4 regions of the Exiguobacterium sp. RIT452 genome follow, and region 1 is predicted to be linked to each of the others. Evidence: predicted binding sites of a transcription regulator. Region 1 holds the regulator's gene; each other region holds the start of a gene.
The links. Region 1 encodes Rex, which represses fermentation and respiration genes when NADH is low (regulators of the CRP and FNR family bind a similar motif). Its sites were predicted from a motif close to TTGTGAAATATTTCACAA; they were not measured.
Positions count from the first base shown of each region.

Region 2: a site for Rex is predicted at 2,023-2,040, ahead of cydD (thiol reductant ABC exporter subunit CydD). Genes of this name have one in related genera too.
Region 3: a site for Rex is predicted at 1,587-1,604, ahead of D3D03_RS14440 (AtpZ/AtpI family protein). Genes of this name have one in related genera too.
Region 4: a site for Rex is predicted at 1,612-1,629, ahead of D3D03_RS12105 (formate/nitrite transporter family protein). Genes of this name have one in related genera too.

Region 1 is NZ_QXJB01000008.1:139,713-142,860, reverse strand. Features, by position in the region: gene D3D03_RS14990 (ABC-F family ATP-binding cassette domain-containing protein) at 1-945, opposite strand, end outside; gene D3D03_RS14985 (redox-sensing transcriptional repressor Rex) at 1,102-1,761, shown strand; gene D3D03_RS14980 (twin-arginine translocase TatA/TatE family subunit) at 1,761-1,964, shown strand; gene tatC (twin-arginine translocase subunit TatC) at 1,972-2,751, shown strand; tRNA gene D3D03_RS14970 (tRNA-Ala) at 2,860-2,932, shown strand.
Region 2 is NZ_QXJB01000006.1:115,252-118,399, forward strand. Features, by position in the region: gene cydC (thiol reductant ABC exporter subunit CydC) at 1-260, opposite strand, end outside; gene cydD (thiol reductant ABC exporter subunit CydD) at 257-1,987, opposite strand; gene D3D03_RS13235 (RrF2 family transcriptional regulator) at 2,199-2,681, shown strand; gene D3D03_RS13240 (nuclear transport factor 2 family protein) at 2,696-3,085, shown strand; gene ypfJ (KPN_02809 family neutral zinc metallopeptidase) at 3,134-3,148, opposite strand, start outside.
Region 3 is NZ_QXJB01000008.1:29,724-32,871, reverse strand. Features, by position in the region: gene D3D03_RS14445 (pentapeptide repeat-containing protein) at 211-999, opposite strand; gene D3D03_RS14440 (AtpZ/AtpI family protein) at 1,685-1,903, shown strand; gene D3D03_RS14435 (ATP synthase subunit I) at 1,900-2,286, shown strand; gene atpB (F0F1 ATP synthase subunit A) at 2,295-3,038, shown strand; gene atpE (F0F1 ATP synthase subunit C) at 3,114-3,148, shown strand, end outside.
Region 4 is NZ_QXJB01000005.1:107,815-110,962, reverse strand. Features, by position in the region: gene D3D03_RS12115 (aminopeptidase) at 1-124, opposite strand, end outside; gene D3D03_RS12110 (DUF1232 domain-containing protein) at 223-642, shown strand; gene D3D03_RS12105 (formate/nitrite transporter family protein) at 755-1,591, opposite strand; gene D3D03_RS12100 (hypothetical protein) at 1,775-2,383, opposite strand; gene D3D03_RS12095 (YitT family protein) at 2,525-3,148, shown strand, end outside.

The sequences.
Region 1 (3,148 bases):
ACTGCGTTCGTCGCCGTCCGGCCGGTCGATCCGGTCGACCTTTTCAAGACGTTTGCGGACGCTTTGCGCCCGTTTCGTCGTCGTCGCGCGGGCGATGTTACGCTGGATGAAGTCCTGCATCTTCGCGATGTCTTCCTGCTGCTGTTCAAACTGCTTCATTTCCTGTTCGTACAGCGCCGCTTTTTGTTCGAGATACTTCGTATAGTTGCCGGTAAACTTCCGGGAGACGTTGCGGGACAATTCATAAACGACATTGACGACTTGATCAAGGAAATACCGGTCATGGGAGACGATCAAGACGGCGCCGCGGTAACCGGATAAGTAACTTTCAAGCCAAGACAGGGTATCGATGTCGAGGTGATTGGTCGGCTCATCGAGAATCAACAGTTCCGGTGCCTGCAGCAACATCTTCGCCAGAGCGAGACGGGTCCGTTGACCACCGGAAAGTGTTTGAATCCGACGGGAATAATCGTCCGGATAAAAGCGCATCCCGTGTAAGACGGAGCGGATGTTGGCTTCGAACTGATAGCCGCCGGCTTCCGAGAAGTCGTGTTGCGCCTGATCGTAGGTTTTGAGCAACCGATCATAGGCGACCGGATCATTCAAGATGTGCTCCATGCCCATCTCGATTTCCATCCGGCGTAACGCCCGTTCTTGATCCTGCAGGTGTTCGAAGACGGTCAGCATCTCGTTCCAAATCGATTCGTTGGACTCCAGTCCGCTGTCCTGCGCGAGGTAACCGATCCGGACTTCCTTGCTCTTCATGATTTCCCCGGAATCATGTGAAAGCTCGCCGGCGATGATTTTTAAAAGTGTCGATTTTCCGGCACCATTTCGACCGACCAGGGCAATCCGGTCCCGTTCCTGTACTTCGAGTTTAATATTGTCTAAAATCGGCTCAACACCGAATGATTTTGAGAGTTGGTTTACTTGTAAGAGAATCATATCCATCCATCCTTCCACCCTTTAGTCTATCACGAAAAATCCTGCCGAATATAATATTTGTTACTCTATGTGAAGTGGTTTACAATCAAGGAGAGTAGAATTCTTTGCATTGATTTGGGTGCCACGTCAGAACGTGGCCGAAGGGGGAACTGCAGTATGAATGGGCCAGACACAAAAATACCACAAGCAACGGCGAAACGACTGCCGTTATATTATCGTTTCATCCAGAGTCTTTACAACTCCGGCAAGCTGCGCGTCTCGTCAGCAGAGCTCAGTGAAGCGGTCAAAGTCGACTCGGCGACGATCCGTCGTGATTTTTCCTACTTTGGGGCGTTAGGGAAAAAGGGGTACGGTTACAATGTTCAACATTTGTTAACATTTTTCCGAAAGACACTCAACCAAGACGAGGTCACGAATGTCGCCTTAATCGGGGTCGGACACCTCGGGACAGCGTTTGCAAATTATAACTTTTTAAAGAATAATAGTACTCGTATCGTCATCGCGTTTGACGCGGATGAGGAGAAGGTCGGAACGACGACACAAGACGTTCCGATTTACCACGTGTCAGATATGAAAGAACAAATCAAAGCGAACCATGTCGACGTCGCCATCTTGACGGTACCGTCCCAGTTCGCACAGTCAGTAGCGGACGAGTTAGTTGAGTATGGTGTGACCGGCATTCTGAACTTTACACCGGCACGATTAAACGTACCGGCCCATGTTCGGGTCCATCACATCGATCTGTCGATTGAGTTGCAGTCGCTTGTTTATTTCATGAAGCATTATTCGCAATCAGCTGAAGGAGTGAAATCATAATGGAAAACTTAATCCCGTTGACACTTGGTATCGGCCCGGGGAGCATCGCCTTGATTGGTGTCGTCGCCTTAATCATCTTCGGACCAAAAAAATTACCGGAACTCGGCCGCGCCGCCGGTCAAACGTTAAAAGAATTCAAGAGTGCGACAAACGGCATCATGGAAGATGATAAAGACAAAAAGGACGAAACGAAAGAGAAGTGAGTGAATCATGGCGATCGATCAAGAGCAGAGTATGACGACGCACTTAGATGAACTCCGGAAACGGATCATCTGGTCGCTCATCATCGTGGTGGTCATGTTCGCTGCAGCTTTTCCGCTTGTCCGTCCGCTTGTGCGTTTTCTGCAGGCTGACTTAAAGGAGCTCGGAATTGGTCTGAACGCTTTTAACGTGGCTGATCCACTGATGTTATATCTGAATCTTGCGTTCATCATCGCAATCGTCTTGGCGTCACCGTTTTGGATGTACCAGCTTTGGGCGTTCATCCGTCCCGGTCTGCATGACCAAGAACAAAAAGCGACGTTGACGTATATTCCAGTAACGTTCTTCTTATTTTTAGCTGGTATTTCATTTTCTTACTTTTGGTTGTTACCGTTTTTACTTGAAGTATCGACAGAGCTCGGACAAGAGCTCGGCATCGAACAAGTCATCGGCGTCGAGAACTATTTCAGCTTTTTGATCCGCTTGACGATCCCGTTTGGAATACTGTTCCAACTGCCGGTCGTGACGATGTTTTTGACACGGCTTGGACTCGTGACGCCGTTCTTCATGCGGAAGAATCGGAAGTATGCCTACTTTGCGTTATTCGTCGTCGCGGCGTTGATCTCACCGCCGGACGTCACCTCGCATTTAATGATCTCTGTCCCGTTGTTCGTCTTATATGAAATCAGCATCCTGATTTCAGCGCGGACGTATAAAAAAGTACTGATCTTGGAGCAACAAGCAGAACTGGAGCGACAGGCAGATTTGATGCGTGACTTAAATAAATAACGACCGAAACTCTCCTTGTCGAGGCGGCAAGGAGAGTTTTTTTGTAAGCGGTCTAATTTTATATTGAAAAAATGAACAGCAATGGTTATACTCTTAATAGAAACACACGGGGGCTTAGCTCAGCTGGGAGAGCGTTTGGCTGGCAGCCAAAAGGTCGTCGGTTCGAGCCCGATAGTCTCCATTCCGTTTGTTCAAAAACCCTTGGGAAACCAAGGGTTTTTTTGTGTTTTCCTATCAGAAGTCTTCTTATTGAAATAAGGGGAATATAGGGAGATTGATGCTTTTGATGACATAAACCAACAAATATTTTTAAAAAGAACCAAATTTAAATTGTATATTAAGAGAAACTTAATTAAACTAAAAATACAGAATTTTCGTTTAATATGTTTTTTAGAGT
Region 2 (3,148 bases), on a different contig from region 1:
ATCGTAAACGTCGCCCGGTGCGAATAATAGCGTTCGGCGTAACGACTCGCCGCCCGCGTCAAGCTGGACAGTTTCTGTAAGGCAATCAAGACAGCCAGTGTCTGGATCGGTGGCAACAGTGCTGCTTTCGAGATTAAAAATCCACTTGCCGCAAACAACCCGACCGCTGTGACTCCGGCCAGAACACCGAAGAAAATCGAGAAGACGATGTCTCGTTTTTGGTGCAACATCAAGCGAAAAATCCCCATCAACTCTTTCATCGTGTCTCCTCCCCTCGTTGAACGGCACGCATCATCGCATACTCCGATTCACGTCCCATCAACTCTTCATGTGTTCCTCGGTCGACAATCCGTCCTGCTTCCAGAATGACGATTTGATCCGATTGTTCAATCGTATGCAACCGGTGGGCGACCGTGATGACGGTCGCTTCACGTCCTAAAACCGTGATTGCTTCCTGCAACAACCGTTCCGTCTTGACGTCAAGACCGGTCGTCGGTTCATCAAACAAGATGATGTTTGGTCGTTTTAAGAACGCACGCGCCAAGGCAACGCGCTGTTTTTCTCCGCCGGATAATCCGCGTCCGCCTTCCCCGATCACCGTATCGAGTCCGTTCGGCAACTGTCCGATCAGTTCCGTCAGCCCGGCATCAGATGCGGCCTGTTCAATCGCTGAACGGGATGCCTCGCGTAATTCACCAATCGCGATATTCTCCGCAAGTGTCCCGGCATACAAATACGGATGCTGGGAGATATAGCTCAGTTGGCGGAACCAGCTTGCTTCGGTGATCATCTGACGGGGTTGACCGTCAAGTAACAGTTGTCCGTCCTGCGGATCGGCGAGACCCGCGAGCAACTGAAGGACCGTCGATTTGCCGGCACCGCTGCGACCGATCAACGCGACCTTCTGATACGGTTCGATTGCAAGATTCAGTTCGGTCATCGCAAACCGGGCATCGCGGTACGAAAAAGCGACGTCCTTTAATTCGATCCGTGGTGGACGGGCTGCCGGCAGTTCCGTCTGTCCGAAGACGACGCTCCGGTCATCTTCCGTCAGTTCCGCCGCAATTTGTTTCGCGGCCGCGACACTGCCCCGTCCTGTATGGAACGCTGCGCCCATTTCCTTTAACGCCAGATAGTATTCCGGCGCCAATACCAACATCAAAAAGGCCGGGACAAAGGTGATGCTTTGGAACAGAATCAAACGTAAGCTGACTTCAAGCGCAATCATTCCCATACTGAGCATCGAGATGAATTCGAGCATCAATGATGACAAGAAGGCAAGTTTCAGCACCGTCAACGTCGCATCCCGAAAGTCGAGGCTGCTCCGTTCGATGACGTCCTGTTGGGCCTTCGCCCGACCAAATAATTTCAACGTCGTCAGTCCCTGTAACGTATCCAGGAATGTTCCGGAGAAGGCATTCATTTTCTCCAGCTGCGTATCGGCCCGATTTTGGGTCATGATTCCGATGACGATGTAAAACAATGGAATGAACGGGGCTGTAATCATCATGACGAGTCCCGTGACCCAGTCATAGCTGAAGGCTGCGATCAGCACCATCAGCGGGACGATCGACGTCTGGATGACTTTCGGCATGTACTGACTGTAATAACTGTCCATCTCATCGACCGAATCCAGCAGGACACTGACCTTTTTTCCGGATTGTCCTTCGAGCATCGATTCAACGGAGTTTTTCGTATATTTCGCGACAAGTGCCTGGCGTAAATCCTGTTTGACCCGTGCCGCAAGATTCGTCCCGAGACGTCCGTTCCAGTACGTGACGCCGACACGCAGGACAAGCATCAACAACAGGACACCAAGCAACGGAATGACTGCCGAAAACGGATCTTCTTGCAGAAAAATCCGATCAACGATGATGACGATCAAATAGGATTGGCCGATGACGGCAACACCCATTAAGACGGCTGCCAGCATCAGTTGTATTAAAATTGAACGCGGAATCGTGATGATTCCTTTAAGTGGATTCATAATCAAACGCCCTTTCACAAAGTGTGAACGACTTTTAGTGAATATTTTCACATATCGTACATTCAGTATACCGAATCCATTCTGTTGATGCCACGGGTATGCTGCCGAAAAGGTGTGACGGTTTTGTGAGAGACATTTTACTGGACAATCCATTGATCTGATTGTATCGTGGACAATAGTTATCCACGTTATACAAAGAGGAGAATGTCTTGTGCAAATGAAAACCGGTGTTGAGCAATCCATCTACGCCATGCTCTTATTGACGTTTTTACCGGATAAAGGGGTCCTGCCGGGCGAATTCATCAGCCAACAACTCGGTGCTTCCCCGACCTATTTTCAAAAACTGCTCCGCAAGCTTGTTCATGCGGATCTGCTGATGTCCGTTCCCGGAGCCAAAGGCGGGTTCCGTCTGAAAGCTTCGCCGGAACAAATTCGTGTGTTTGATGTCTACGAAGCGATTGAAGGCAAACAATCTTTGTATGCGTCAAGCGGAGTCTTTGAAGATTTGATGGGTATCCAAAACCAAAACATCTGCTTATTGTCCGACTTGATGGCGGAAGCCGAACAGTCGTGGCAATCGACGCTCAAACGCGAAACGATCGATTCGATCCGCCGTGAAATTTATTTAAATTGTCCGCCCGATCACTTGACGAAGCTACAGAGTTTAATCGAAGAAAAAATGATTCGCAATTAAAAGGAGAATGACTAATGACTACAACGACACTCGACCGCTATTTTGATTTATTTGATGCTTCCCGGACCGATGAACAAGCCTTCACCGATCTTGTTTCCCTGTTCTCGGATGAGATCACGTTCGTCTTAAACGGACAGGAACAACACGGGATCGACGCCTGGAAACAGTTTGTCCGGATGGTCTTTACCGCCAACCAGGACATCAAGCACATGTATGCGGGATGGTTGCCTTCCGAAACAGGCGATACGCTTGAAACACGATGGGCCGTTTGTGGTAAGCGGGCGGACGGATCGGTCTTCACGCAAGACGGAACGGATATCGCCCGACTGGATGCAGACGGAAAAATCGTCTACCTCGCTAATGTCCCGGACGATACTACGATGTTCAACCAATACAACGATTAATCTAAAACAGGCATCACTTCGTTATGAAGTGGTGCCTGTTGCTCATGCTTATAAGTTCTTCGC
Region 3 (3,148 bases), 110 kb from region 1:
CGACTCCTGGAGGGAAAAGCGCGTTTTTGCGCTGTCAGAGACAAACGAGACCCGGTTTCCTGACCACAAGGGCAGGAAAGCTGGCTTGTGTCTCGCCTGCGGAAAGCGCATGAGGAAGAGGGCGGAACACCTGTCACGATAGCATGACGCGTTATACTTGGGAACGGGTCGGCACTTTTATTAGACAATAACTAATACCACATCATTCCTTTACGCCCAGTGCGACGGTCGAAGCAATCGTTCCGGAAGCCGTGTTCCGGCGTCTCCTTGAGCGGCATTGATTTGGGCCTGTGTTAAAAACAGGGCATCCGTCAGGTCGGCGCCTCGCAGATTACAATCACGCAGATCGGCGCCGAGGAAATTGACGCCGCGTAACTGACAGTGCGACAGATTCGTTGCCAGTAAAAACCGTCCGCGAAGGCTGCAACCGGATAAATTCTGTCGGGAAAGGTTTTTGCCGATCCAGTCGTTCGGGAGTGTCGGTAGTTTTTTCTGATATGGTGCTTGGACAAGTGTTTCGATTTGCGCAAGGAGCGGCAGAATCGTCGCGCGGAGCTGGTCGACGTCGAGTGCGGCGAGTTCAGCCGGAGGTAACCCGGTCTTCGCATCGAGTTCTTGAAGTTTTGTTTTCAAAGCACCATGGATGGAACGGGTTTCCGGTCGGATGCCGTCGGTGAGATACCACATCATTTCCTGAAGGTGGACCATCTTCGGATAGAGGGTGTACATGAGCGGTTTCGTCGAATCGTCATAGATGCCGGAGAACGTCACTTGCGAGATTTGTTGACCGGCTCCGAAACAATCATAGACGGTGCACCCTTTATAGCCGCTCGGACGCAGTCGGTCATGAATCTGACACCGGTAATCGGCATCGAGGTTCCGGCACGGGGTTGCTTCCGGCTTATCGTGTCCGAAGTCGCTCGAAGCGGAAAAGGCGAGCGCTGTGCAACATAAGCCAAAACAGTCCGTGCACCGGACACGAAAACGTTCTGTTTCCATTTTTTCACTTCCTTTTGATGTTCTGTCTTCTTTTTACCATAACGGTCCGTCTGTCGACAATCGTCCGAAAACGTTATTGTCGGAACGGATTAAGCGGAAGACCGATGTGGCGAATCACCTGAAAAAAAGCGTGAGAATCAAAACATCCGTGTGAAATGTATGGTTTTTGTTAAAAAATCAACTGCCGGATGACCTTGAAACGACGAAATCAGATCTGACATTTTGAGCTGTGACAAGGGACACACGAGACGAATTGGAAATCATCTGCCGCCTTTGTTACAAACAGATGTCAGAGGCGTTTTTCTGTCCCGAAACGGAAGCGTTTACAATTGTGAATAAAAATTGTTTTTTCACAAAATCGACACAAATCAAATTTAGACGACTTGTTTCTCATTCCGGAACACGATATAACGTTACTGTTCAATGGTTTTGTTCACCTAGTGAACCATCTCGCTAAACGTTGATAGTACTACATATTTTCTTCACATCTTCGTGAAAAGCGTGGCACGGGATACCTCTGTGAAAACCTTATCAATTGTTGATATACAATGGTTTAGACGGTCCATTTTAATTGTGAATTCATTTGACTATGAAATGGTTCTCATTGTATTCTTGACTAGTATGAAAATCCGCAAATTGTGGGAAAGAAAAAGAGCCCACAACTGGGAAAAGGGGGTCGTCTCTAGTGCGCCAAAACGGGCTCGCAACGAGTATGGTCATGGCCTCGCAAATTTCGACGGCACTTGCCGCACCGATCGTCATCGGCTTTCTTGTTGGGAACTATGGGGAACAGCAGAACTGGTGGCAAAATATGGGGGCGACGTTTTCAGTGTTCATCGGGATTTTCATCGGCATTCTCTGCATGATCGCAATGATCAGGCACTTGTTAGGAGACAAGACATGAACATAATCCTTCAAGATGCGTTGTATCGTGCGTACTTAAGATGGTTCGGACTCTATTATGGAATCCTTGCCGTCCTGTTACTTGTCGGTTATCCGAGTGATCCAGTGATTTATGGGCTGGCATTAGGTGGGGCAGGTAGCTTCATGATTCTGACGCTGCAACGACTCAGCGTCGATCGAATGTATCGTGTAATCGAGCGTGGGCGTAAGCCGATGTCTCGAGGGACCGTATCACGCATGGCGGTCGCGGTACTTTGTGTGATGATCGGTTTGAAGTACGAAACCGAATTGTCATTAACTGCGGTGGTAATAGGCCTTCTCGCCGGCCACGTCATACAATTTTGTGAGTTTTTGACTCACGAACTTAAGCGGGAAAAGAGGTGAATAGTCAAATGAACCACGAAATGCCACTTTACGAAATCCCACTCTGGGGCGACTTCGTTCTGTACGGTAGCTGGACAAACTTGATCACAGTGCTGATTGCAGCTGCTCTCGTTTTCCTGATTGCCGTGGCCGGTACGCGACGTCTAGCGATGAAGCCAACCGGTTTTCAAAACACGCTGGAGTTATTCCTCGAATTCGTTCGCGGAATCATCAGCAGTACGATGGACTGGAAAACAGGGGGTCGCTTCCTAACTTTCGGAATGACACTGTTCCTATTCATCATCGTGTCCAACTTAATGGGTCTTCCCTTTAACGTTGTGACGGGTCACTACATTTGGTTCAACTCACCAACTGCGGATCCGTACGTGACACTTGCACTTTCATCTATGGTAGTGGTCATGAGCCATTATTATGGTGTGAAAATGCGCGGCTTCGGCGCTTATGCAAAAACGTTTATGACGCCGATGTTTATTATTACCATCATCGAGGAGTTCGCAAACACGTTGACGCTCGGTCTTCGTCTTTACGGTAACATCTTCGCGGGTGAGATCATGATTGGTATCATTCTCTCGATCGGTATCATCTCTGGAACGAACGATTTCCAATTCCTCGGACCAGTTGGTGTCATCCTGTCAGCGATTCCAATGTTGATCTGGCAAGGATTCTCTCTCTTCATCGGGGCAATCCAAGCGTATATCTTCCTTATCTTAACGATGGTTTACATCGGACATAAGGCAGCGCACGACCATTAATTCGAAGGTAAAGCATCTGCTTTTCCGATAACCGCACGACCAAATTTCGAACACAATCTAGGGAGGCAATTCATAATGGAACTTATTGCAACAGCGATCATCATCGGACT
Region 4 (3,148 bases), on a different contig from region 1:
TTTCACGGACGAGTGGTGCATTTTCGATTCCGGCACGAATTTCGAGTTGTTGGCCTGCTTGCAGGTTGACGCCTGTTCGTACCGCAAGTGCGGCATATTTTTTTAACTGTTCTTGAGTCGGCATTATGTAATCCCCTTTCAACTATTACTCTTATTTTCACGAAATAGTTGCAATTTTGCAAGAAATAAGGTGAAACTAGAGATATAGAAGGAGTGTTGATGATGGAATTTACACCAGGCGATTTTAAATCCGCGTATACCTATTTTCACCGGCAAGCATTAGCAGCTGTCGGTAATACACAAGCACAGGAAGATTTATTGATTCAAGGCGAACTCGGATTGGCACGATTGACGACTGATCTCGCGTCAGAAGACGGGTCGGATATCGAACGTGAAGCTGAACTCGTGCTCTATTTCCAACTCAAACAGTTGCTGGACATGTTACGCGCTTTATCTCACAAACGTTTCGAGATGCAACCTGAACAAGAACAACTCTTATTGACGGCAGTTCTCTATTTCACGTCTCCCGTTGATGCCTTACCGGATGAAAACATCTTAGGTTTGTTTGACGATGCTCAAATCGTCGAAGCCATCTACGAGGAACTGGCGGCGGACGTCGATCGTTTTCAGCACCTCGAATAAAGACAGCAGATTTTGGTCACTAAAGAACATGATTGCATACACACAGCAAAAAATGGACCCGACGGCTAACCGTCAGGTCCATTTTTGTATAGGCTTCATCGTCTGTACGATATTATGCTTTTTGTTTTGAAGCGATATTAATCGTTGCTGCTTGTTGATTTGATTGATCCACTTCTAATTTCGATTTGTTCAACCATGTGTAGACCATCCCCATGAAGACAGCTCCACCAACGATGTTACCGAGCAAGGCCGGAACTAGATTGTGGATTGCGCCGGCGAATGAGATCGCTTCAGGGTGTGGTACGACTAAAGCAAGTGAGAACAGAGCCATATTGGCAATAACGTGATCAAATCCAGAAGCAAAGAATACAGCTACCAAAATCATCATCATCATGATCTGAGCCAACTCATTTTTCATGTTTTTCGGAATGAAAATCGCTAGACAGACCATCCAGTTACAAAAGATGGCACGTGTGAAGATTTCCCATGTCGTATGGTGAATCTTCGTTTCGGACACTGCAAACAACCAGTTATTCATACCAAGTTCTTGGATGATGCCGGTTTGTGAAAACAGTAAGGCGAATGCCAGACCACCAAGACCGTTTCCGATGAAGCAAAGTGTCCATACTTTAAACGTATCCATTTTTGAAGTGAACCCACGCATCGTCGCTGTCGTAAAATACATCGTATTCCCCGTAAACAGCTCAGCTCCACCGTAAACAATTAAAACGAGGGCAACACCAAACGTCAATCCGCCAACAAGTGTCGTGACCGGTGATTCGTTTAAATATAAACCGTTGATTGCTTTAAGTGTAAATATGATTGCAAAACCAATGAAAACGCCTGCCAGCATCGCACGAACCAAATATTCGAGTGGACGCATCTGTAACATTTGCGTCGATTTGACGGCTTTTTTTCTTAATCCTTCTAATGCTTCTACCTCGTTCATCGTAGAAACCTCGCTTTCTCTTGTTCAACACTTCACAATGTCTGTTCATTTATTATCATACTTCCATCTTATAAGATGTTCAAGTGATGAATAGACCTTATTTACTGTTTTATTGAAAGAACGAGATGAAAACGATACCATTGTGTCAAGTTTGTGAAAAATGCTTTTTCTTGCTAGATACAACTACTTTTCAGGAATGATTTTTAAGGAATCCGCGAACTTTTCTAAAAATACCAACCGTCTTGAATCCACGAGAATGTAGTCTTCGACGACGACCCGATTGAAGCGGTCGGAGGACGAAGTGGCTCGATCAATGTCTTGCGGTGTGTAGGCTTCAATCCTGGGGCGATCTACGCTGAACACGATACGTGTGAACGGATCACTGTATTGAATCTCTAACTCCATCAGATCTGAAATGCTGAGAAAAAGAGCCAACGTATGATGCATGATCAACTTTGACAGTCGACTTTCCGAAAAAGATTGGCTGTCCCGTGTGATATTCTCCGTATTCACGCCTGTCCAATCAATGCGTTCCTGTCCGGTCACACGATAAGACACCTGGACGGAGGATCCGTCAATCGACACGTTGTCAAGCGCGTCTGAGAACGGAAGTTGTTTAATCAATTCCTGAATGGCAGCTGTATTCGATACCGATGTTCCGACATGTCGCACGACTACGCGACCATCTTTCCACCCCTCTTCTTCCGGAGGTTTTTCCTGTTTCAGGACAAACAAAGAACCACTCGACAGTCCAATCCCGATACAAAGGAGGACAAGGATGATTTTTTTCAAGATGACCGTCTCCCTTCTCGAAATTCCAAACGTTCTGCTGACCTTTTTCAAATCAGGGGTTGAATTTATCCGAATATCAGCGTACTCTTGCAGGCAGATACTTTTTTTAGAGGAGGAGCATGAGATTTCTCATCAATCACAATGAAAACTAAACAACCCGCAAAGAAAAAACGGACGGAAAAAATTGGCTTCCTCTTGATTGGAACGCTGTTGTACTCTTTATACATCAGCTTACTGTTATCACCAAACGATATCGGTTCGGGTGGTATCATGGGAATTACACTGATTGCACAAGAACTGTTTCACACACCAATCGGATTAACCCAGCTCGTATTAAACATCCCTCTCTTTTTACTCGGTTTTCGTTTCTTAAGAAAACGATTCATGTTTTTATCCGGAATCATTGTCCTTGTATCCTCTTTTTTAATCGATTGGATTCCGACACAAATTGTCCCTGAATCTCTAAATGACCCTCTTGTCGCCTCGATTTTTGCAGGACTCGTTTCCGGCCTTGCGATGGCCTTGATTTTCTTTGGTGGTGCCTCGACAGGCGGGCTTGATATCCTCGGGAAATTTTTCTATGCTCGTTTTCATAACTGGCCGCTTCCCCGTATATTTTTGATGCAAGACTTGGTGATTTATATTCTGGTCTGGTTCGTATTCGACTTGAAACACGTCATGTACGCTTTAATCATGAGCTTCGTTCGTGCCAAAGCACTCCAAACCGTCTACAGTTTCTATTCAGCCTCAAAACAGTGCATCATC